2 regions of the Sinomonas soli genome follow, and region 2 is predicted to be linked to the other one. Evidence: predicted binding sites of a transcription regulator. Region 2 holds the regulator's gene; the other holds the start of a gene.
What was found. Region 2 encodes HspR, which represses chaperone genes until heat shock. Its sites were predicted from a motif close to AAGTTGAGTCNNNNNGACTCAACTT; they were not measured.
Positions count from the first base shown of each region.

Region 1: a site for HspR is predicted at 5,437-5,461, ahead of ACYVKZ_RS06680 (ATP-dependent Clp protease ATP-binding subunit). Genes of this name have one in related genera too.

Region 1 is NZ_BAAGSN010000006.1:213,107-224,923, reverse strand. Features, by position in the region: gene ACYVKZ_RS06685 (PEP/pyruvate-binding domain-containing protein) at 128-2,578, shown strand; gene ACYVKZ_RS06680 (ATP-dependent Clp protease ATP-binding subunit) at 2,704-5,376, opposite strand; gene poxB (ubiquinone-dependent pyruvate dehydrogenase) at 5,532-7,256, shown strand; gene ACYVKZ_RS06670 (NAD(P)-dependent oxidoreductase) at 7,334-7,942, shown strand; gene ACYVKZ_RS06665 (globin domain-containing protein) at 8,042-9,262, opposite strand; gene ACYVKZ_RS06660 (RrF2 family transcriptional regulator) at 9,480-9,932, opposite strand; gene ACYVKZ_RS06655 (LysR family transcriptional regulator) at 9,943-10,875, opposite strand; gene ACYVKZ_RS06650 (EamA family transporter) at 10,948-11,817, shown strand, end outside.
Region 2 is NZ_BAAGSN010000020.1:8,606-20,422, reverse strand. Features, by position in the region: gene ACYVKZ_RS18395 (M20 metallopeptidase family protein) at 1-78, shown strand, start outside; gene ACYVKZ_RS18390 (MFS transporter) at 104-1,405, shown strand; gene trmB (tRNA (guanosine(46)-N7)-methyltransferase TrmB) at 1,485-2,348, shown strand; gene ACYVKZ_RS18380 (anti-sigma factor family protein) at 2,407-3,123, opposite strand; gene ACYVKZ_RS18375 (sigma-70 family RNA polymerase sigma factor) at 3,120-3,629, opposite strand; gene ACYVKZ_RS18370 (hypothetical protein) at 3,787-3,954, shown strand; gene ACYVKZ_RS18365 (alpha/beta hydrolase) at 4,025-5,323, opposite strand; gene ACYVKZ_RS18360 (DMP19 family protein) at 5,373-6,296, opposite strand; gene ACYVKZ_RS18355 (heat shock protein transcriptional repressor HspR) at 6,423-6,842, opposite strand; gene ACYVKZ_RS18350 (DnaJ C-terminal domain-containing protein) at 6,846-7,829, opposite strand; gene ACYVKZ_RS18345 (nucleotide exchange factor GrpE) at 7,981-8,655, opposite strand; gene dnaK (molecular chaperone DnaK) at 8,658-10,529, opposite strand; gene ACYVKZ_RS18335 (fumarylacetoacetate hydrolase family protein) at 10,715-11,599, shown strand; gene ACYVKZ_RS18330 (MFS transporter) at 11,580-11,817, opposite strand, start outside.

The sequences.
Region 1 (11,817 bases), on a different contig from region 2:
GTTTAGACGGCGCCGGTCTCCAGGAGGGCTGCCCCGCTGCACACGGGGCGGCCCTCCTACTCTTTCCGGGGGGTCACCTCCTGAGGGCGGCCTCCCCGTGGGCGGCATGCGGCGGTACGTTGGAGCGATGGACGACGGCGTCTCCTCACCTCGTGTCCTCCCGCTCGCCTCGGTGGGCGCTGACGACCTGCCCGCGGTGGGCGGCAAGGGTGCGAACCTCGGGGAACTGGTGGCCGCCGGGCTCCCGGTCCCGCCCGGGTTCGTCGTGACCACCGCGGCGTACCGCGCGCACGCCTCAGCCGCTGGGCTCGACCCGGCGGCCGCCGCGGCGGATCCGGCCCGCGCCCGGGACCTCCTGACGCACACGCCCCTCGCGCCAGAGACGCGGCATGGAATCGCCGCCGCCCTGACGGACCTCGGACCGGAGGGCACCCGCGTCGCCGTCCGGTCCAGCGCGACAGCCGAGGATCTCCCCGGTGCGGCGTTCGCCGGGCAGCAGGACACCTTCCTGGACGTGACGGGCACGGACGAGGTGCTCGACGCCGTCCGCCGCTGCTGGGCCTCGCTCTGGACGGACCGCGCGGTGGCGTACCGGCAGCGCCAGGGGATCGGGCCGGAGGAGGTCGCGATCGCCGTCGTGGTCCAGCGCATGGTCCCGGCCCAGGCCGCCGGCGTGCTCTTCACGGCCAATCCGCTCACGGGCCGCCGCGCGGAGCTCGTGGTCGATGCTGCCCCGGGCCTCGGCGACGCCGTCGTCTCGGGCGAGGTCACCCCCGAGCACCTCGTCGTCGGCCGTGACGGCGCCGTGCGCTCGGTGCTGCCCCGGTACGAGGGCGCGCCTCGCGTCCTCTCCGACGCCGCCGCCGCGCAGCTGGCCGCCCTCGCGGTCAGGGCCGAGCGGCACTTCAGCGGCCTCGCGGGCGAGGAGGTGCCGCAGGACATCGAATGGGCGCTCGTGGACGGGCGGATCAGCCTCGTCCAGGCCCGGCCCATGACGGCCCTCCCGCCGGAGCCGCCAGAACTGGGCCGGATCCAGCGGACCGTGGGCCCGTTCTTCCTCGAGATGTTCGCGGTCCGGCCGCATCCCCTGGACGTCACCGGCTGGCTCGCCCGCGGCGTGCTGCCGATGTTGGACCTCATGGCCGGCAGCGTCGGGGTCCGCTTCCCGCCCCTCGGCCAGGTGATCCGGGAGCGCGAGGGCTTTCCGCTCCAGCTCGTCCCCCCTCGGCCCAGGCCGAGCCTGCTCATGGTCGGGGCACCGCTCTCTCTGGCCCGGCGCGCGCGCCGGTACGACGTCTGCCGGTGGACCGCGGACCCGCTCCTGGCCGAGTTCGACGCCGCGGTGGCCGCCCTCGAGGCCGAGGACCCGGCAGCGCTCCCGTGGCCTGACCTCGTGCGGCGCGTGGACCGCTGCAACGCCTCGCTTGAGCCGGTGGCCAGGATCCGGGTGCGGTACCTGCCCTCGGCATTCGTCCCCTTCGCCCCGCTCCGTCTCCTGCTCGCCGCGCTCGGGCTCGGACGGCTCGCGTCGCCGCTCGTGGCGGGCGAGCGGACCCGGACGCGGGACGGCAACGACGCGCTCGAGGCGCTCGCCGGCGTGGTCCGCGCCGACCCGGAGCTGGCCCGCGCGGCGGCCGGGCCGGACCCCGCCGAATTCCTCCGCGCCGTCCGGGAACGCCCGGAGTTCGCAGGCTTCGCGGCAGAGCTGGATGCGTTCCTCGCCGAGTACGGGCACCGGGAATCGGTCAGCGTGCTCCTGGCGACGGCGCCCACGTGGCGCGACGATCCCACCCCGGTCGCCGCGATCCTGATGTCCCTCGCGGCCGCGCCACCGGAGGGCCCCACGCCCGACAGGGCCGCGGAGGCCCTCTCGGAGCTCCTCGCCCACCCGCTCCTGCGGCCACGGCGCGCCGCGGCGGCTGCCCGCGCGGTGGTCGGCGCGTGCCGCCGCGGGCTCGCCTTCCGTGAGGACACCCACTTCCACGCCACCCGGCTGCTGCCGCCGCTGCGCCACACGTTCCTCGAGCTCGGCCGCAGGCTCTCCGAGGTGGACGCCCTCGCGGCCCCCGAGGACGTGTTCCACCTCCGCTTCGAGGAGCTGGCCGCCCTTGCCGACCCGGTGGTGATGGACGACGCCGAGGCCGCCCGGGTGCGCGCCCTCGCCGCCCGCAGGGCGCGGCTGAGGCGGGAGTACGCGGGCGTGCCGATGCTCGACCCGGGGCTCTTCGCCCCGGCCCGCGCCGGCGCGGACGCCGCCGACGCCCTGCTCTCGGGGACCCCGGCGAGCGGCGGGGTCGCAGAGGGACCGGTGAGGGTGGTTCCCGGCCCCGAGGCCTTCGCCTCCCTGCGGGCGGGGGAGGTGCTGGTGTGCCCCAACACGAACCCCTCGTGGACCCCGCTGTTCGCCCGGGCGGCAGCGGTGGTCGTGGACACCGGCGGCCTGGGGTCCCACGCGGCGATCGTCGCGCGGGAGTACGGGGTGCCGGCCGTCATGGCGACCGGGCATGGAACGTCCGTGCTGCGGGACGGACAGCGCGTCCGGGTCGACGGCACCCGGGGACGCGTGGACCTTCTGTGACGGTTGAGGGGTCATGTCCCTGCCTTGAGGGGTCAGAAGACAGCGATGAGGGGTCAGGTCCTCTCGAGACCTGACCCCTCATCGTGGGGATGTGACCCCTCATCGTGGGGATGTGACCCTCAGAATCAGGCGGCGGGGGCTGCCTCGGCGACGTCCGCGCGGACGGTGAGCAGCGCGCCGTCGTGCGTGTCCGCGCACTCCGCGCCCTCCGGAACCGAGACGCCCACGGTGACCCGGCCGCCCTCGGCGACCGCCCCGGTGACGAGCAGGTCCGCCACCCGGTCCTCGAGCTCGCGCTGGATCACGCGCCGCAGCGGGCGGGCCCCGAACTCGGGCTCGTAGCCGCGGTCGGCGATCCAGTCCACCGCGTCCTCGTCCACGGCCAGGGCGATGCCCTGGGCCGCGAGGCGGGCCTCGGTGCCGCGCAGCTGCAGCCGCACGATGTCGTGGAGCTGCTCACGGGTGAGCTTGCGGAACAGCACGATCTCGTCGATGCGGTTGAGGAACTCCGGCCGCATCGTCTCGCGCAGGCGCCCCATGATCCGCGCGCGCAGCTCGGCCGCCGAGGGGCCGCCGTCGGCGCCGCCGGCTGCAAAGCCCAGCGCGGCGCCGCGCGTCGCGAGGAACTCGGACCCGAGGTTGCTGGTCATGATCACCACCGTGTTGCGGAAGTCCACGGTGTGGCCCTGGCCATCCGTGAGCCGCCCGTCGTCGAGGACCTGCAGGAGCAGGTTGAACACGTCGGGGTGGGCCTTCTCGACCTCGTCCAGCAGCACCACGGAGTACGGGTGCCGGCGGACGCGCTCGGTCAGCTGCCCGGCCTCCGAGTAGCCGACGTATCCCGGAGGGGCGCCGACGAGCCGAGAGACCGTGTGGCGCTCGCCGAACTCGCTCATGTCGAAGCGCACCATGGCGGACTCGTCGCCGAACAGCGAGGCCGCGAGCGTCTTGGCGAGCTCGGTCTTGCCCACGCCGGTCGGGCCGAGGAACAGGAAGCTGCCCACGGGACGGTTGGCGTCGCCGAGGCCGGTGCGGTTGCGGCGCACCGACTTGGCGATCACGGAGACCGCGTCCTCCTGCCCGACCACGCGCTCGTGGAGCTCGTCCTCGAGGCGCGCGAGCCGTTCCCGCTCGCCTTCGGTCAGGCGCGCGGCGGGGATGCCGGTGGCGCGGGCCACGACCGCGGCGATGTCCGCCTCGCGCACGACGGCGTCCGGCCCGCTCCCGCCCGCGGCGTCGCCCTCGGCGGCGGTCCCGGCAGGACGGGCAGCGCCCGAGGCCTCTGCCTCGATGGTCGCCGTGAGCGCGTCGATCTCGTCCCGGAGCCGGGAGGCCTCCTCATAGGCCTCACGGGCGATGGCGGCCTCCTTCTGCTCTGTCAGCTCGGCGACCCGGGCCCCGAGGGCCTCGAGGTCCACGCGCGGGCCACGGGCCAGGCTCAGGCGCGCCCCGGCCTGGTCGATGAGGTCGATCGCCTTGTCCGGCAGGTGGCGGTCCGTGATGTAGCGGTGCGAGAGCTCGACCGCCGCGCGGACTGCATCCTCGGCATAGGTCACGCCGTGGTGCTCCTCGTAGCGGTCCTTGAGCCCCTCGAGGATCGCCACGGCGTCCTCGACGCTCGGCTCGCCGACCGTGACGGGCTGGAACCGCCGCTCGAGGGCGGGGTCCTTCTCGATCTTGCGGTACTCGTCGAGGGTCGTGGCACCCACGAGGTGCAGCTCCCCGCGGGCGAGCCGGGGCTTGAGGATGTTCCCGGCGTCCATGCCGCCCTCGCCGCCGCCCCCGGCGCCGACCACGGTGTGGATCTCGTCGACGAACGCGATGATGTTCCCGTCCTCGGCGATCTCGTCGATGGTCTTGGTCAGTCGCTCCTCGAAGTCGCCGCGGTAGCGGGTGCCGGCGAGCATCGCTGGCAGGTCGAGGGAGATGACGGTGCTGCCGGCGATCTGCGCCGGAACGTCCCCGGCCGCGACGGCCTGGGCCAAACCCTCGACGATCGCGGTCTTGCCCACGCCGGCCTCGCCGATGAGCACGGGGTTGTTCTTGGTCCGGCGTGCCAGGATCTCGATGGCCTGCTCGATCTCGTCGGCGCGGCCGATCACGGGGTCCAGCCGGCCCTCACGGGCGAGGGCGGTCAGGTCCGTGCCGAACTGCTCGAGCATCGACCCCTTCGTGCGCCGGCCCTTCTGGGCTGCCGTGGCGCGCAGGGGGCGCCTGGCCGCGCGCGGCGAGTGGCCGGCGTCGTCCGCGGGGTCCGCAGCGGCGGCCGAGGATTCGCCGTCCTGCAGCGACTGCGGGGTGACCCCGGCCGCTGCGAGGATCTGGCCCGAGGCGGCGTCGGAGTTGAGCACGAGGGCGAGGAAGAGGTGCTCGGGGTCGATGTAGGTCGAGCCGACCGAACGGGCCACCTTGTAGGCGTCGAGGAACGCGTGCTGGGCGCTCGTGGTGAGCGAGGGCATGCCGTCGCCGTCGTTCTGGTCACCGCCCACCGTGCCGGGCAGCCGGTCCTCGGCGGAGGCGGCGATCCCGGCCGGGTCCGCGCCCGCGTGCGTGATCATCGCGGCGACCTGCTCCGTCTCGGTCAGGGCGCGCAGCAGGTGCAGGGCGTCCACTTCGCGGTGACCGTGCTCCCGGGCGTAGCGGCCGGCGGCATTGAGGACCGTCTGGGTCCCGCGGCTCACGAGCCTCGTCATGTCGATGGGGCGTCCAGGCCGGCGAGCGCCCTGGCCCTGCAGGTAGCGGGCGAGGAACTCGTCGAAGGAGCCATTGCCGGCGGCGGGGCCGAAGAAGAGTGGCATCAGTTGTCCTCCGAGGGATATGTGCGGTGGCGTTGGAGCGGGCTGGGGCTACAACGGTAGAAGTTGAGTGACTTACGCTCAAGTTCAACGCTGTGTCCGACGAGATATTCCCGAGGGGTATCGGCGCTCTGCACCACGCGGCTAGGTTGAGGATCATGACGACCATCGCGCAGAACATCGTCGAGACCCTCGCAGCCAACGGCGTCCGCCGCGTCTACGGCCTCCCGGGCGACTCGCTCAACGGCTTCACGGACGCGCTCCGGGCCACGCCGAGCATCGACTGGGTCCACGTGCGGCACGAGGAGGCGGGGGCCTTCGCCGCCGCGGCCGAGGCCGCGCTCACCGGGGAGATCGCCGTCTGCGCCGGCTCCGCGGGGCCGGGGAACCTCCACCTCATCAACGGCCTCTACGACGCCAACCGCTCCCGGGTGCCCGTCCTCGCGATCGCAGCCCACATCCCCTCAACCGAGATCGGCTCGAACTACTTCCAGGAGACGCACCCGCAGGAGGTCTTCCGCGAGTGCAGCGTCTACGCCGAGCAGGTCACCGACCCGGCGCAGATGCCCCGCATCCTCGAGATCGCCATGCGCACCGCGGTCGAGAAGCGGGGCGTCGCCGTGGTGGTCCTGTCCGGCGACGTGGGGCTCACGTCGACGAACTCGGACCGGGTCACGGTGGTGCGCCGGGCCCGGCCGCGCGTGGTGCCCAACGAGGCCGAGCTGCGCGAGGCCGCCGGGATCCTCAACGCCGCAGGCAAGGTCACGATCCTCGCAGGCGCCGGCGTCGAGGGCGCCCACGACGAGGTGGTGGTGCTCGCGGACGCGCTCGGCGCTCCGATCGTGCACGCCATGCGCGGCAAGGAGTTCATCGAGTACGACAACCCGTTCGACGTCGGCATGACCGGCCTCCTCGGCTTCTCCTCGGGCTACCGGGCCATGGAGGACTGCGACGCCCTGCTCATGCTCGGCACCGACTTCCCGTACCAGCAGTTCTTCCCGTCCAAGGCCAAGGTCATCCAGGTCGACCTCCGGGGCGAGCAGCTCGGCCGGCGCGTGCCGCTGGACCTGGGCCTCGTCGGCGACGTCCGGGACACCGCGGCGGCGCTCCTTCCGCTCGTGCCGCGCAAGAAGCGCCGCACCCACCTCGAGTCCTCGCTCAAGCACTATGCGAAGGCCCGGTCCAAGCTCGACGACCTCGCGACCCCGACCAAGACGGGGCAGCCGCTGCACCCGCAGTTCGTCACCCGCACCCTCGATCGGCTCGCTGCCGACGACGCGGTCTTCACGGCGGACGTCGGCACCCCCGTCATCTGGGCGGCCCGCTACCTGACGATGAACGGCCGACGCCGGCTGGTCGGCTCGTTCACGCACGGCTCCATGGCGAACGCCCTGCCGCACGCGATGGGCGCCCAGGCCGCGTTCCCCGGCAGGCAGGTCGTGGCGCTCGCGGGCGACGGCGGGCTCTCGATGCTCATGGGCGAGCTCCTGACGCTTCGGCAGAACCGGCTGCCGGTGAAGCTCGTGGTCTTCAACAACGCGTCGCTGAACTTCATCGAGCTCGAGATGAAGTCCGTGGGATTCGTGAACTTCGGCACGGGCCTGGACAACCCGAACTTCGCGGCGGTGGCCGAGGCCATGGGCCTCAAGGGGGTGCGGGTCAACGACTCCTCCGAGCTCGAGGCGGGACTCGCGGAGGCCCTCGCGCACGACGGGCCGGCGCTCGTGGACGTGGCGACGATGCGCGAGGAGCTCGCCATGCCGCCGACGATCACCGCCCAGCAGGCCGGCGGCTTCACGCTGTACGCCCTGAGGACCGTGCTCTCCGGCCGCGGGGACGAGGTGCTCGACCTCGCGCGGGCCAACTGGCGGCGGGTCTTCTAAGGGCTGGCCCCGCGCCGGAATAGGGCCGGGGCCCGGAGGCGTTGTGACGGTTGTACCGTCAAGTTTTAGGAGCCCTCATGAAGATCGCCGTCTACGGAGCCACCGGAATGGTGGGGAGCCAGATCGTCGCCGAGGCCGCGCGCCGCGGCCACGAGGTGACCGCCATCAGCCGCAAGGGTGCCCCGGTGGAGGGGGCCGCCGTCGTGCGCGCCGCCGAGCTGGCTGACACGGATGCCTTCCGCGAGATCGCGGAGGCGAACGACGCCGTGGTGCTGGCGACGGCGCCCGACCGCACCGGCGGCCCGCGGGAGCCCTACATCGAGGCGCACCGCGCGATCGCCGCGGTGCCGACCGCCGCCAGGCTCTACCTGGTGGGGGGCTTCGGCGGCCTCTCGACGCCGGACGGCACCCGCATCAAGGACACCCCGGACTTCCCGGTGGAGTACAAGGGCGAGTCGGACGCGGCGTTCGCCGCCTACGAGGCCCTGCGGGACGCGGGCACGGACCTCACCGTCCAGGCTCCCGCGGCGGTCATCGCGCCGGGGGAGCGCACCGGCAAGTACGTCACCGCTGTCGGCGTGCCGGCCGCGGGCGACTCGATCTCGTCGCAGGACTTCGCCGTCGCCGCGCTGGACGAGCTCGAGCAGCCCCAGTTCCGCGGGACGTTCTTCACCGCCGCCAACTGACGTCCGGCCGCACCTGCGCGTCGAGCCGCCACCCTCATGCCTTCCAGAGCGCAGGGTGGCGGCTCGACGCCGTCGTGGGGAGGGCGGCTGCCCGGGGGATCAGTTCGCCGAGGCGAGCCAGAGATCGGGGCCGAAGACCTCGTAGTGGATGTTCGTGGCGGGGATACCCTTGGCGATCGCCTGGGAGCGGACCTTCTGCATGAACGGCAGCGGCCCGCACAGGTACACGCTGGCGTCCTCGGGAAGATCGATCTCGGCGAGGTTCATGAAGCCCTCGTGCGTGTCCAGGCGGGCGGGGCCGCCGCCGGTACCCGCGCCGACCGGGGCCAGCTCGGGCTGGGCCTGCTCGAGCCAGACCTTCAGGTGCGCGCCGTCGATCTTCTCCACGTCCCGGAGCATCTGGTCCGAGAGCGCCCACGTGTCGAGGCTGCGGTCCGCGTGGAGCGCGAGGACCTCGCGGCCCGAGCCGTTGGTGGCCAGGGCGCGCAGGATCGAGGCGGCAGGGGTGCAGCCGATCCCGGCGGTCGCGAGCACGAGGGGGCCGTCGCCATCATCCAGCGTCACGTCGCCGTACGGGTTGGAGAGCTCGACGACGTCGCCCACCTGGATCTTCTCGTGCATGATCGGCGAGACCTCGCCGCCGTCGTTGAACTTGGTGGTGATGACGCGGCGCTCGGTCGACTCGGCGTCGGCGGAGAGCGTGTACTGGCGTGCCTGGAGGAGTCCGTCCGCGACCGGGATGCGCACCGAGACGAACTGGCCGGGCTGGCCCGGCGTGGCCGGGGTGTCGTCCGCGGGCTCGAAGACGAACGTCATGGTGGTCGGGCTCGCCGAGGTCTTCTCGACGACCCGCCACGGCATCCACATCTTCGTGTTCGCCTGCTTGGCGTAGAGGCCCTTCTCGATCTTGACGAGCGCGTCCGCCATGAGCCAGTAGACCTCGGTCCAGGCGGCCGCGACCTCGTCGGTGACCGCATCGCCGAGGTCCTCGGCGATGGCCTCGAAGAGGTACTTGTAGACGATCTGGTACTGGTCCTCGGTGATGCCGAGCGAGGTGTGCTTGTGGGCGATGCGGCTCAGGACCGCCTCGGGGAGGGTGTCCGGGTTGTTGAGGAGGTGGCTCGCGAACGCGGCGATGGCGCCGGCGAGGGCCTGGCGCTGCGTGCCATTGGCCTGGTTGGCGCGCGAGAACGTCCCGTTGAGCAGCTCGGGGTGCGCGGCGAACATCTTCTGGTAGAACAGCGGCGTGATCTCGCCGATGCGGCTGCCGACCAGGGGCAGGGTGGCCTCGATGACGGGGCGCGCGGTATCCGAGAGCATTGCGACTCCTCAAGCATGGGGCTGGTCCCCGCGGCGGGGACTTGGTTATTCTGCATCTGTGATGCTGAATTAGCTCCAGTTTTCTACGACTCGTAGAAAATGGCAATTCCAGGGAGCGTGGGGGTCGTCACACAGCGGCTGTGGCGCAGGGGTGCTGCGATCGGGGCGCCGTGACCCAGAGGTTGCGGGAGGAGGATCTGCGAGGGGCCCGAGGGCGTCAGGCGGCGGGCGGGCGGAGCCCGATCTGCACGAGCACGGGGTCCATCTGGCGCTCGTGCGGCAGCGAGGCGACCACCACGCCGTCGAGCTCGCGGTAGAAGGCCTCGCGGGCCCGCCGGAGGGCGGCGCGCAGGCCGCACTGGAAGTTCAGCGGGCAGGAGCCGTTGGGCGTCTCGCAGTCCGCCAGGTCCGCCCGGGTGTCGAGGTCGCGCAGGACGCCGCCCACGGTGGCGGACCGGCCCTTGGGGCTCAGCTGGACACCGCCCGCGCGCCCGCGGGTCGACTCGAGGTAGCCGAGTTCGCGGAGTCGCAGGACGGCCTTGCTCACGTGGTTGTAGGGGGTCCCGACGCCCTCGGCGATGGTACGCGTGGCGAGCGGGACGCCCGAGTCGTTGGCGGCCAGGAGCATGAGGGCGCGCAGGCTCACATCCTCGAAGGCCGTCATACGCATGGCGGATATTCTACTCGCCGGTTCCCGCGTCCGCGGAGCCGGTCGGGTCGGCGCCCGCCGCCTCGTGCAGCAGCCGCACGAGCAGCTGCACTCCGGGGCTCGCGGCCATCGTGCGGCGGAAGGCCGCGGAGATCACACGGCGGGGCCGCTCGCCCGTCAGGGGCCGTGCCACGACGGTCCTCGGGAGTGGCAGCCGGCCTAGCCTGGGCACCAGGGCCAGCGCCGCGCCGTCGGCCGCGAGGGCCACGTGGGTGGCGAAGTCCGGATCGGTGAAGGCGATGCGAGGCAGCGCACCCTCGGCCTGGAAGAGGCGCATGAGGGCCTCGTGGCAGATCGCCCCCTTCGGAGTGGCGCACCAGGTCTCATCGAGCAGCTCGCGGCGGTCAAGGGCGCGCCGGTCGGCGAGCCGGTGGTCGCGGGGGAGCACCACGTCGGCCTCGTCCTCACACAGCTGCTCGACCGTCACCTGCGCCGGGACCTCCAGGGGGACGGAGTTCCAGTTGTGCACCACCGCGACATCCACCTCGCCGTGGGCCACGAGGGCGACGGCGTCGACGGGGTCGACGCTCGTGACCTCGAGGCGGGCCTGCGGGGCCTCCTGGCCGAGCCTGCGCGCCACCTGCCCGAACAACGCCCGGGTCGCCGTGGAGAACGAGGCGACCGAGAGCGTGCCCTGCGGGGCGTCCCCGGCCGTGAGCATGGCCTCGACACGCTCGAGATCGGCCAGCAGGCGGGATCCGTGCTCCACGAGCGTCCGTCCGCGTTCGGTGAGCAGCACGCCTCGGCCCTGCCGTTCGAGGAGGGCCGCGCGCGACTGGCGCTCGAGCTTCTTGATCTGCTGCGATACCGCGCTCGGGCTGAAGCCGAGCGCGTCTGCCGCGGCGACGACCGAGCCGTGCCGCTCGACGGCGGCGAGCGAGCGGAGCGCCTGGAGATCGATCATGAAGAAATCGTAGATGGTGGCCTGCAGAAATCAACGCTGGTGCTGCATGGTCTAGGACCGGATGATGGAGGAGTGAAACCCCGCCACGCCGCCCTCGCCGTTCTCGTCGCCATCCTGTGGGGGCTCAACTTCATCGCTATCGAGCTGGGACTCCGGGACGTCCCGCCGCTCGCCTTCGTGGCGCTGCGGTTCGCCCTCGTGGCCTTCCCCGCGGTGTTCTTCGTGAAGAAGCCTGACCTCCCCTGGCGGGTGATCGCGGGGGTGGGGGCCTTCATGAGCGCCGGGCAGTTCGGCCTCGTCTACCTCGCCATGCACCTCGGGATGCCGGCCGGACTCGCGCCCCTCGTGCTCCAGAGCCAGATGCTCTTCACGATCCTCCTGGCTGCGGCGGTGCTCCGGGAGCGGCCGACGGCGGCGCAGCTCGCCGGGGTGGGGGCCGGCGTCGTGGGCCTCGGCCTCGTCGCGGCAGGGCGCGGGGCCGTCGCGCCCCTCGGCCCGATGCTGCTGGTGGTCCTGGCGGGCCTGTCGTGGGGGATCGGCAATACGATCTCGCGGGCGGCGAGAGGCACGTCCGGGCTCGGGCTCGTCGTGTGGTCCGCGCTCGTGGTGCCCGTGCCGATGCTCGCGCTCTCCGCCCTCGTGGACGGCCCGGCGGCGCTGCTCGGCGCGCTCGGCCACCTCACGCTGCCCGCGTGGCTGAGCACGGTCTTCACCGTGGTCCTCGCCTCGCTGGTCGGATACTCGGCGTGGAACACGCTGCTGGGGACCTACCCGGCCGCGGCGGTCGTCCCGTACACGCTGCTCGTGCCGCCGGTCGGGATGGTCGGGGCGTGGCTGGCGTTCGGCGAGGTGCCCGAGCCGCTTGAGCTCGTGGGCGGCGCCGTCCTGCTGTCCGGCGTGGCCACAGCCGTCCTCCGTCGCCGCACCCCCGCCCCGTCTGGG
Region 2 (11,817 bases):
GACGCCGTCCTCGCCGATGGCGCGGCCCTGTACGCGCACCTCGCATTCGCCAAGACCGCCCAGCTCGCTGGCCGCTGACCCACCCCACCCGGAGGCCCTCCCCATGTCCACCAACGCCGCTGTTGCCGGACGCGTCCGCAAGGCACCCTCAACCCGGCAGACCCTCATGAGCACCGGGGTCGGCAACGCCGTCGAATGGTTCGACTGGAACGTCTACGCGACCTTCGCACCGTTCTTCTCGAAGCAGCTGTTCAACGGCGCCGACCCCACGTCCGCTATCCTCTCGACCCTCGCCGTCTTCGCGGTCGGCTTCCTGGCCCGGCCCTTCGGCGGGCTCGTGTTCGGCTGGATCGGCGACCGGATCGGCCGCCGGACGTCGATGACGCTGGCTGTGGCCCTCGCGGCCTTCGGGAGCCTGCTCATCGCCCTCGCCCCGACCTTCACCTCGGTGGGGGCCCTGGCCTCCCTCGTCCTCCTCGCGGCCCGCCTCATCCAGGGCCTGGCCCACGGCGGCGAGCTGCCCTCGTCCCAGACCTACCTCTCCGAGGTCGCGCCCCGCGAGAAGCGCGGGCTCTGGTCCTCGCTGATCTACGTCTCCGGCACCATGGGCGTCCTCTTCGGCACCTTCCTCGGGGTGGTCCTCACGAGCGTGCTCAGCAAGGCCCAGATGGACTCCTTCGGCTGGCGCATCCCGTTCTTCCTCGGCGCCGTGCTCGGCCTGTACGGGCTCATCATGCGGGCCCGGATGCCCGAGACGGAGGCGTTCGAGGGCCTCACGGACGGGGCGAAGAAGCCGAAGCACCCGCTGTGGCGCTCCATCGTCGAGCACCGGAAGCAGGCCCTGCAGGTCATCGGCATGACCGTCGGCCTGACCATCATCTACTACGTGTGGGGCGTGGTGGCCCCGGCCTTCGCCATCTCGAGCCTGCACATCAACCCCACCCAGGCGCTCTGGGCGGGCGTGGGCGCCAACGTCGTCTTCCTCATCGCCCTGCCGCTGTGGGGCAGGGTCAGCGACCGGATCGGCCGCAAGAAGGTCCTGATCATCGGCGGTGCCGGAGTCGCGGTCCTGCACTTCCCGATGACCTGGCTCCTGCACGACGCCGCGTGGCAGCTGTTCGTCTCGATGTCCGTCATGCTCATCTTCATCGCGTGCTCCGCGGCGATCGTCCCGGCGGCGTACGCGGAGATGTTCCCCGCGCACATCCGCACCGTCGGCGTCGGCGTGCCCTACTCGATCTGCGTCGCGCTGTTCGGCGGGACGGCGCCCTACCTCCAGCAGCTGTTCTCTGACGTGTTCCACCAGTCCTGGATGTTCAACGTCTACGCCGTGCTCATGGTCCTCGTCTCGATCCTGACCGTGCTCGGCCTGCCGGAGACGAAGGGCAAGGACCTGCGCCACTGACCCGGCTGCCGCGGACGGCGCCCCGCCAGCGCAAGCCGGCGGGGCGCCGTCGTGCGTGCCCCGGTACCCTTGGAGGGCAATGAGCGAGCACCCCGAATCTCCCGCGACCACCCCGGCCAACCCCCTCACCCCGGGCAGCCAGGCCTCCTTCGGCACCTACCGCCGCCAGCCCCTCAGCTTCGTCCGGCGCGGCACACGCCTCCAGGGCCGCCGGCAGGCCGCGTGGGACGAGCACGCGGACGCGTATGTGGTGGACGTCCCCCGGCACGTGGCGGACACCTCGGTCCACCCCGACTACGTGTTCGACGCCGCGGCCGAGTTCGGGCGCCGGGCGCCGCTCGTCGTGGAGATCGGCTCGGGACTCGGCGAGGCCATCGTCGCCGCCGCGGAGGCCGACCCGGAGCGGAATTTCCTCGCCGTCGAGGTCTACCGGCCCGGCCTGGCGAACACGCTGCTGCGGATCGGCCAGCGCGGCCTCACGAACGTCCGGGTGGTCCAGGCCAACGCCCCCGAGGTGCTCGGATCGATGCTCCCCGCCGGCTCGGTGGACGAGCTGTGGGTGTTCTTCCCGGACCCCTGGCACAAGACGCGCCATCACAAGCGGCGCATGGTGAAGGACTCCTTCGCCGCGCTCGCCGCCCGGGTCCTCGCCCCTGGGGGCCTCTGGCGGCTCGCCACGGACTGGTCCGGCTACGCCCAGCAGATGCGGGACGTCGTGGCCGCCTCGCCGGACTTCCGCAACGCGCACGACGGCGAGCTGGCCGGCTCCGCGAGCCCTCTCACCGCGGCCTGGGCCTCCGGGGTGGACTGCGAGCCTACCGGGGAGGCCGATGCCGTGGGCGGGTGGGCCCCCCGGTTCGAGGGGCGGACCCTGACCAGCTTCGAGAACAAGGCCCTCAAGGCCGGACGCGTGGTCTTCGACCTCACGGCCATCCGCGCCTGAGGCGCAGGCCAGGGGGCGGCGCCGCCGTCGCCCGAGGTGCGCGTGTGCGTCCGGCGCCTCAGCCGAGCGACGTCCTCGCCACCGTCTTCTGCGCGGCGTCCCTGACCTCCACCGCCCGGATGGCCGAGAGCTCGAAGGAGGTGGCCCCCGTCAGGACGGCGCGGCCGGAGTAGCCGGTCGAGCTCCACGCGGCCGCCTGCTGGGCTGCGCCCTGGGCCGAGACGACCCAGACGGTGTAGGCGCCCCCGTTCGGCATGCCCCGGCAGGTGAGGTCGAGCTCGGTGCCCCACGCCCGGGTCACGAGCGCGAGGTCGATGTGCGCGCCGTCGGCCGAGCTGAGGGTGACCGTCGTCGGGGGGGACGGTGCCGTGGCGCTCGGCGACGGCGGGGCGGCCTGCTCCTGGCGGGCGCCGAGCGCGGGCCCGAGGGCGATCCCCGCGACGAAGAAGGCCGCCGCCGCCGCGGCCAGGGAGACGGCCCACCCGGCAGCACGCGCGCGACGGCGCCGCGTCACCCTGGCGAGCAGCTCGCGCGGCGCGACGCCCGGCTCGGGCGCGCGGGCGGCGTCGTCCGCGATCTGCGCGGCACGCTCGGGCGGCACCGCGTCGAGCAGCGCGGGGAGCGTCTCGAGCCCCGTGAGCTCGGCGCGGCACGCGGCGCACTCTGCGAGGTGCTCCTCGACGGCCTCCCGCTCGGCCGGGCTGAGGGCCCCGAGCACGTAGGCGCCGAGGTCCGCCCGCGGCTCGTGCCCCGGCCGGAACGCTCCGGTGCTCATCGGTCCACCCCCATTTCGTCGAGCGCGGCGCGGAGGGCCTTGAGCGCGTAGAAGCAGCGGGACTTCACCGTGCCCGCCGGGACCCCGAGCTCGGCGGCCGCCTCCGCGACGGTTAGCCTGCGGTAGTGGACAGCCACGAGCGCCCGGCGGTGCTCGGGGGTGAGCCTGGCGAGCGCCTCCTCCATGACCACGCGGTCCAGGAGCTCGTCGATGCGCTCGGCGTCCACCGCCACGGTGAAGCCGTCGCCCCCCTCGTCCACGGAGGCGACCGTGCGGGGACGGCGGGACGCGAGGCGGTGCTGGTCGACGATGAGGTTCCGCACCGTGCGGTACAGGTAGGGGCGCAGGCCCTGGGACGCGGGAGGGGCCTGCCGCCACACCCTGATGATGGCCTCCTGCACGATGTCCTCCGCCTTCTCGCTGCCCACCGCGCCGCGGGCGAAGCGGCGCAGCGCGGCGCCGTGCTCGCGGTACAGCGCCGCGACCGCCTCCTCGTCCATGGGCATGGGGACCTCCTCGTCCCTTCACACGTCCTCGTCGCCGATGCGGTTCACCGCAGGGCGCGCCCAGGATCATTCTGCGGCCGGGTGCCCGGGCGGCGGGAGCTCTGGAACCGCCCCCGTGCCGCGGGTAGTGTGGGGAGCCCCACGTGGAGGAGGAACCATGTCAGACTTCCGCACCTACACGGAAGATGAGAAGCACAGTTTCGTCGCGCCGTCGTGCGAGCTCTGCGGGCAGCACCGGCACATCGTGTGGCAGCAGGACGGGGACCGGTGGGTCCCCCGCGACAAGGGCTGCTCCAACGAGGCCTGTCCGCAGTACAACGGCTGACGGTACAGCGGCTGACGGCCTGCGCGGCCACCCGGAGGCGCGCCCCTGAGGGGGAGCGCCTGCGGGTGGCCTACTTCTGTCCCCCCAGGCCGAGGACCGGGAAGAGGACCTCGAAGGCCTCGCGGAACCCGCCTCCGATCGCGCCGTGAACGTGGCCCGCGCCGGGGACGGTGCGGAAGGACGCGGTCATGCCCGCCTCCTTGGCCGCCTGCTCGGCACGCCGCACCCCGGGCGTGAAAGTAGGATCGCCCGAGCCGACCGTGAAGACCGCGGTCATCCGCGAGTACACGCCGCGGTGGCGGGCGAGAATCGCGGCGGGCTTGGCGGCGTCGAAGGCCTTCACGTCGCCGTGGAAGACGTTGGCGATGGCGGCCTGCGGCGACTCTGCGCCGGGGTACTCCTCCCCCGACGCAGAGAACATGGCCCCGAACAGAGCGGGCCGCTCGGCAGCGAGCTTGAAAGCGCACGCCCCGCCGTTCGAGTACCCGCCGATCGCGGTGTGGGCCGGATCCCCGAGGACGTTGAAGGTGCGCCTGGCCCAGGGGACGACGTCGTCCAGGATGTAGCTCTCCGCCGGGCCGTAGGTAGTCGAGTCGGCACAGGCCGGATCGCCCCTGGTGCCGATCTGGTCCGCGACGACCACGATCGGCGCCAGGCCGCGGTGGGTGGCGGCGAAGGCGTCGAGCACGTTGGCGACGGCGTCCGGGTCCGGGGTGCCCGGGTCGCCCATCATCAGGATGACGAGCGGCAGCCGGACCGGGTGGGCGGTCAGGGCCGCGGGCGGGAGGTAGACGCCGGCGCGGCGCGCGGGGAAGCCGTTCGAGGGGATCTGCACAGTACCCCGGCGTCCCACGACGGGCATTCCGGCGGGAGGGGTCCATCCTGACAGGAGCTTTCCCGCCGAGGCGCCCCTGGCGGGCCCGACGTCCTTGGCCAGCGCGCCGAGGTCGATCGGCGCCCCGGTCGACACCCCGACGAGGGCTCCCAGAGTACGGTCGTAGCCGAAGTAGGCGTTGACGGCGGTCCCACCGGAGACGGCGACCACGAGGACGCCCACTGCAGCCAGCGCTCTGCGCCAGGCCGGCCGGTCCCACAGGCAGGCCAGGGCGACTGCACCGGCCGCGCAGGTGGCCATCAGGAGGCGGCCGACGTCCTCCGGGAGGTAGAGGCCGAGGAAGTCGGCGGCATCCCACACGGCATAGAACGTGAGCCCCACGAGGGTCCCGGCCGCCGAGGCGAGGAGGAGCCTCTGGACCCGCAAGCGGTCCGACCGGGCCGCGATGAGCACCACAAGCACCGCGACGCCGGCGGCGACCGCGCCGCCCACGAAGGCCCCGTCGAGGATGTCGAGGCTGTAGAGCCAGTCCATGCCGCCTCCCGGCCGACCTCAGGGCGCACGGCCGGCGCTGGCCGAAGGCTCAGGGAGCCGCCGGCGCTGCGTGCCCGTCCTCGGGGCCGCCCCGCCGGGAGGCCTCGGCCGCACCATGCCCATCGGCATCATCATCGGCCGTCCAGTCGTCCTCGTCCAGCTCCACGAACTCGACGGTGGCGAGGACAGTCCCGTCTTCGGCGTCGATCATGGCGGCCTCGTCGCCTTCCTCGACCATCACGTACTCCCCCAGGTCCGTGGTGAAGCGCCAGGCGAAGGACTCGGCCCCGTCGCGGACGTAGTGCGGGTCGGCGGTGGTGACGGCCACGAGCTCGTGGCCGGCCGCGTCGCACAGCTCGCGGATCACGAGTTCGAAGTCGGGCATGTCCTCCAGCCCGCGCCCGTCCGCCGCGGCCCGGCGCTCCTCGAGGTCGCCGATGAGGCCCACGCGGCGGGCTATCTCGTCCTCGAGGCCGTCCTCGTCGAGCGCGAGCAGGCCCTCCTGGCCCTTGAGCCAGGCCCCGTTGAGCGCCAGGAGGTCCTCCTCCTCGAGGAGGCCCTCGAACCTGTCGTCCAGGTCCTCGAGTCGGGCCACGGCCACCGAGGCCTCGGGGTCGCCGTCGAGGTACGCCTCGGTCTCGTCCACGGTCAGGGCCGCGGCCGCGGCGGCCAGCTCGTCGAAGAGGGCCAGGTGCCCGGTCGCGCCCATCTCGTGCAGGCCCTCGCGCACCAGGCTGTCGACGCGTCCCCGTTCGTGGGCCGCGAGCGCGTACTGGGCGAAGCCGCCGTCGAGCATCTGCGCAAGGTAGAAGTCCACGTAGTAGCTGCGCAGGGCGTTCGGGGCGATCTCGCGCTCGTCGAGCAGCTCCTCGTACATGGCGTTGACGACGTCGATGTTCGCGTCCACGACGGCCTCGTCACCGGCCGTGAGGGCCTCGGCCGGGAGGACGACGGGGTGCTGGGTGGTGCTCATGCGGGGCTCCTCGCTCGTGCGGTCACTCACGCATCGAACGTACGACGCCGCCGGCACCTCGCGCGGGCGGCCCCGGCCGCCGCCGGGCGAACGTTGGGCGAACCTTGGGGTGCGGGAGCGAGGAGGTCAGCGCTGGGGGCGCCAGACCACGAGGGCCTGAGAGCGGGCCTCGGGCCGCTGCCCGCGCGCGAGGCTCACGACGTCGCCGGCCATCCCGGCCGCGAACACGCGCCGGGCCTCGCTGGTGCGCTGGGTGTTGGCGAGCTCCGCCTGGAGCTCGGTCACGCGGGCGCGGAGGGCCGCGACCTGGTTCTCGAGCTCGAGGATGCGCCGGATCCCCTCGAGGGACACGCCGTCCTTCGAGAGCCGCTGGACCTCCCGGAGCATCTCGACGTCGCGCTGGGAGTAGCGCCGCTGGCGGCCGCCCTGGCGGGACGGCGAGACGATCCCCAGGCGGTCGTACTGGCGCAGGGTCTGGGGGTGCATCTCGGCCAGCTCCGCCGCCACGGAGATCACGAAGATCGGAGCGTACGGGTCGATGGCCATGGCCTAGAGCCTCGCTTTCTCCGCAAGGTGTGCGCGCGGATCCGACTGGCCGTTCTTGGAGGTCGCCTCCGCGAAGGCGCGGATGGCCTGTTCGGCGTCCTTCGAGAGGTTCTTCGGGACCACGACGTCGACGGTCACGAGGAGGTCGCCCGAGGCCTTGGAGGTCTTGACGCCGCGGCCCTTCACACGAAGTGTCCGGCCGGAGCTCGTCCCGGCGGGGACCTTCATCTTCACGGTCGCGCCGTCCGCGGTGGGCACCTCGATCTGGGCGCCGAGGGCGGCCTCGTCGAAGGTCACGGGCACGTGGATGCGGAGGTTGTCGCCCTCGCGGGTGAAGAAGTCGTGCGGACGGACATGGACGGTGACCATGAGGTCGCCGGGGCCGGCCGAGCCGGGGCCGCCCTTGCCGCGGACGCGGACCTTCTGCCCGTCGCGGATGCCCGCGGGGATGCGGACCTCGATGACCTCGCCGTCCCGCTCACGCAGGCCCACCGTGGTGCCGCGGATGGACCCTGCGAAGGAGATCGTGGTGCTGGCCTGGCGGTCCGCGCCGCGCTGGGGCGGGGGCTGGAAGCCGGCGCCGCCGAACCCGCCTCCGCCGCCGAAGAGGTCGGCGAACTCGGGCGGCAGGTTGCCGGTGTTGAAGCCGCGCGAGTGCCGGCCCGCGCCGCCGCCGAACAGGCCGCCGAAGAGGTCCTCGAAGCCCGCCGCGCCGGCTCCCCCGCCGGGGCCGCCCGCGGAGAAGCGGGCGCCGCCCATGGCGCGGATCGCGTCGTACTGCTGGCGCTGCTCGGGGTCGGACAGGACGGAGTTGGCCTCCGTGATGTCCTTGAACTTCTTCTCGGATTCGGCGTCGCCCGGGTTCTGGTCCGGGTGGTACTTGCGGGCGAGCTTGCGGTAGGCCTTCTTGATGTCGGCCTCGGAGGCGTCCTTGGACACGCCGAGAATGGCGTAGAAGTCCTTCTCCACCCAGTCCTGACTTGCCACGAACGCTCCTTAGATCAACTGCTGCTTCAAGTGTGCACGGTTTCGGGTACGGATCTCGTCACGGATCTCCCGTTTCGGGTACGCGGGCCCGGGAGCCCGCGTACCCGAGATGCCCGGAGGGCGACGAGATGCGTACCCGAAACGGGGGGGGTCAGCCCTGCGGCGTCGCCACGATGACCTGGGCCGCGCGCAGCACGCGCGCCGAGGTGCGGTAGCCCGTGCGGAGCACCTGCTGGACCGTGTCCACCTCGATGCCCTCCCCCGGCTGCTGGATGAGGGCCTCGTGGATGTTCGGGTCGAACTCGACGCCGGCCTGGTCGATCCGCTCGAGCCCCTGGCCGGCCACGATCGCCTCGAGCTTGCCGGCGATCGAGGCGAACGGGCCGCCCTCGAGGTCGCCGTGGGCCCGTGCCGCGTCGATGTCGTCCAGGACCGGCAGCAGCGTGCTCAGGACGCCCATCGTGGCGACCTCCCCGGCGACCGCGCGGTCGCGGTCCACCCGGCGGCGGTAGTTCACGTACTCGGCCTGGAGGCGCAGCAGGTCGTTGCGCAGCTCCTCCACGACGGCCGCGTGGCCCTCCTGCTCGCCGGCCTCGGCCTCGTTGAGGATCTGCTCGGCCTGGGCCAGGGCGTCGCCCGAGTCGTGGGCCTCGTCCACGGGGCGCATCTCCTCGTGGCCGTCGTCGTGCGGGGCGCCCCCGGGGGCCTCCGCGCCCTCCGGGTGCCTCGCCTCGCCGGTGACCGGGTCCACCTTGCGGTTGTCCCGGATCACCGGCTCGGGGCGCTCGGAGCCGTGCTCATTCTCGTTTCCGTGGTGGGGGGCCATGGCTACTTCTTCTCGTCCTCGTCCACGATCTCGGCGTCGACGATGTCCTCGTCGGCACCCGAGGTCGAGCCGGCGTCGTGCGTGCCCGCCTGCGCGCCGTCGCCCGCGGCAGCACCGGCCTGCGACTGCGAGTAGATCGCCTCGCCGAGCTTGGTCTGCGACTGCTGGAGCTTCTCGAACGCGGCCTTCACCTCGTCGTCGTTGTCCGTGCCCTCGAGCGCCTTCTTGAGGGCGTCGACGTCGGCCTGCACCTCGGTGCGGACCTCCTCGGGCAGCTTGTCCTTGTTGTCGTCGATGAGCTTGTCCACGGAGTAGGCGAGCTGCTCGGCGGAGTTGCGGCGGTCGGCGGCCTCGCGGCGCTGCTTGTCCTCGGCGGCGTGGGCCTCGGCCTCGGCGACCATGCGGTCGATGTCGTCCTTGGACAGCGCGGTGCCGCCGGTGATCGTCATCGACTGCTCCTTGCCGGTGCCCTTGTCCTTCGCGGAGACGTGGACGATGCCGTTCGCGTCGATGTCGAAGGTGACCTCGATCTGCGGGATGCCGCGCGGTGCCGGCGCGATGCCGGTCAGCTCGAACGTGCCGAGCGGCTTGTTGTCGCGGGTGAACTCGCGCTCGCCCTGGAACACCTGGATGGACACCGAGGGCTGGTTGTCGTCCGCCGTCGTGAACGTCTCGGAGCGCTTGGTCGGGATGGCCGTGTTGCGCTCGATGAGCTTGGTCATCACGCCGCCCTTGGTCTCGATGCCCAGGGAGAGCGGCGTGACGTCGATCAGGAGGACGTCCTTGCGCTCGCCCTTGAGGACGCCGGCCTGGAGCGCGGCGCCGACGGCCACGACCTCGTCCGGGTTCACGCCCTTGTTCGGCTCCTTGCCGCCCGTGAGCTCCTTGACGAGCTCGGACACGGCAGGCATGCGGGTCGAGCCGCCCACGAGGACCACGTGGTCGATGTCCGCGACCTTGATGCCGGCCTCGGAGATGACGTCGTGGAACGGCTTCTTGGTGCGCTCGAGCAGGTCCTTGGTGAGGTCCTGGAACTTGGCGCGGGAGAGGGACTCGTCGAGGTGGACCGGGCCGTCGGGGGTGACGGAGAGGTACTGGAGCGAGATGTTGGTGCTCGTCGAGGACGAGAGCTCCTTCTTGGCCTGCTCGGCGGCCTCGCGGAGGCGCTGGAGGGCGATCTTGTCCTTGGACAGGTCGATGCCCTTGACCTTGAGCTGGCCGAGGAGGTACTCGACGACGCGCTGATCCCAGTCGTCGCCGCCGAGGCGGTTGTCGCCGGAGGTCGCGCGGACCTGGATGGTCGAGAAGCCGTCCTCGTCCTTGCCGACCTCGAGGAGGGAGACGTCGAAGGTGCCGCCGCCGAGGTCGAAGACGAGGATGAGCTCGTCCTCCTTGCCCTTGTCCAGGCCGTAGGCGAGCGCGGCCGCGGTGGGCTCGTTGATGATGCGCAGGACGTTCATGCCCGCGATCTCGCCGGCCTCCTTGGTGGCCTGGCGCTCGGCGTCGTTGAAGTACGCCGGGACGGTGATCACCGCGTCGGTGACCTTCTCGCCCAGGTACGACTCGGCGTCGTTCTTGAGCTTCATGAGGATGCGCGCGGAGATCTCCTGCGGCGTGTACTTCTTGTCATCGATGTTGACCGTCCAGTCGGTGCCCATGTGGCGCTTGACCGACGCGATGGTCCGCTCGATGTTGTTCACCGCCTGGCGCTTCGCGATCTCGCCGACCAGCACCTCGCCGGTCTTGGAGAAGGCGACGACCGACGGCGTGGTGCGGCCGCCCTCGGCATTCGCGATGACGGTCGGCTCGCCGCCCTCCAGGACGGAGACGACGGAGTTGGTAGTGCCCAGGTCGATGCCGACTGCACGGGACATAGGTTCCTCCTGCTGGTTTCTGGTCTGGACCAAGTTGAGCGGTCTGCACTCAACTCTACGCAGCGGGCGGCGGATGTCAAATGAACTTGAGTGGAGTGCGCTCAAGTTCACGGTCGGCGAACCGAGAGGGCGGGGCGGTAGAATCGGGCGATATTGGAAATTGTTTTCCACATGATGGAGGATCGATGAAGTTCCTGAGACTCGGCGACCCCGGCGCGGAGCAGCCGGCCGTCCTCGCGGCCGGCCCCGACGGCACCGAACGCGCCTACAGCCTGCTCCCGCTCACCCGGGACATCGACGGCACCTTCCTCGCGGACGACGGCGCCGCCCGGGTCCGCGCGGCGCTCGCCGCCGGGGAGCTTCCGGCCCTCGACCCGGCCGGGCTGAGGATCGGGGCGCCGGTGGCGCGCCCGCGGTCGGTGATCGGGATCGGCCTGAACTACGCGGACCACGCGGCCGAGGCCGGCGCCGAGGTCCCGACCGTCCCGGTCGTCTTCCTCAAGCCCACGAGCACCGTCGCGGGCCCCTTCGATCCGGCCCCGCACCCCGCGGCGGGCGGGAAGTACGACTGGGAGGCGGAGCTCGCCGTCGTGGTGGGCCGCGACGCCCACCTGCTGCCCACCGTGGCGGCCGCCGCCGGGTGCATCGCCGGCTACGCGTGCGCCAACGACCTCTCCGAGCGCGAGTGGCAGATGGGCGCGGCCGGGCAGTGGACCAAGGGCAAGTCCGCCCTGGGCTCCACCCCGCTCGGGCCGTGGCTCGTCCCCGCCGACGAGGCCGATCCGGCAGACCTGCGCGTGCGCAGCTGGGTCAACGGCGAGGCGCGCCAGGACTCGCGCACCGCGGACCTCGTCTTCTCCCCGGCCGAGCTCGTCCACCACGTGAGCCAGTACATGCTGCTCGAGGCCGGCGACGTGATCCTGACCGGGACACCAGCCGGAGTGGCGCTCTCGGGACGTTTCCCCTACCTCGCGCCCGGCGACACGGTCGAGGTCGAGGTGGAGGGCCTCGGCCGGCAGCGCTGCACCCTCACCGCCGAGCGCGCCGAGGTCACCTCCGGCGCCCGCTGACCTCGGTCCCCGCGTGGCGCGGGAGCAGTGCGCTGTCCACCACGGAGGCGAGCATGAGCACCGCGATCGCCGCGAAGGCGAACCGGTAGGGCAGGGCCGCGGCCGCTGCATGGCCGGCGGCGGCGGGGAGCCAGGCCGTCCCTGCCCGGATCAGCAGGGCGCCGACGGCGACGCCGAGGGCCGCGGCGAGCTGGACGAGCGTGTTGGCGATCGCGTTC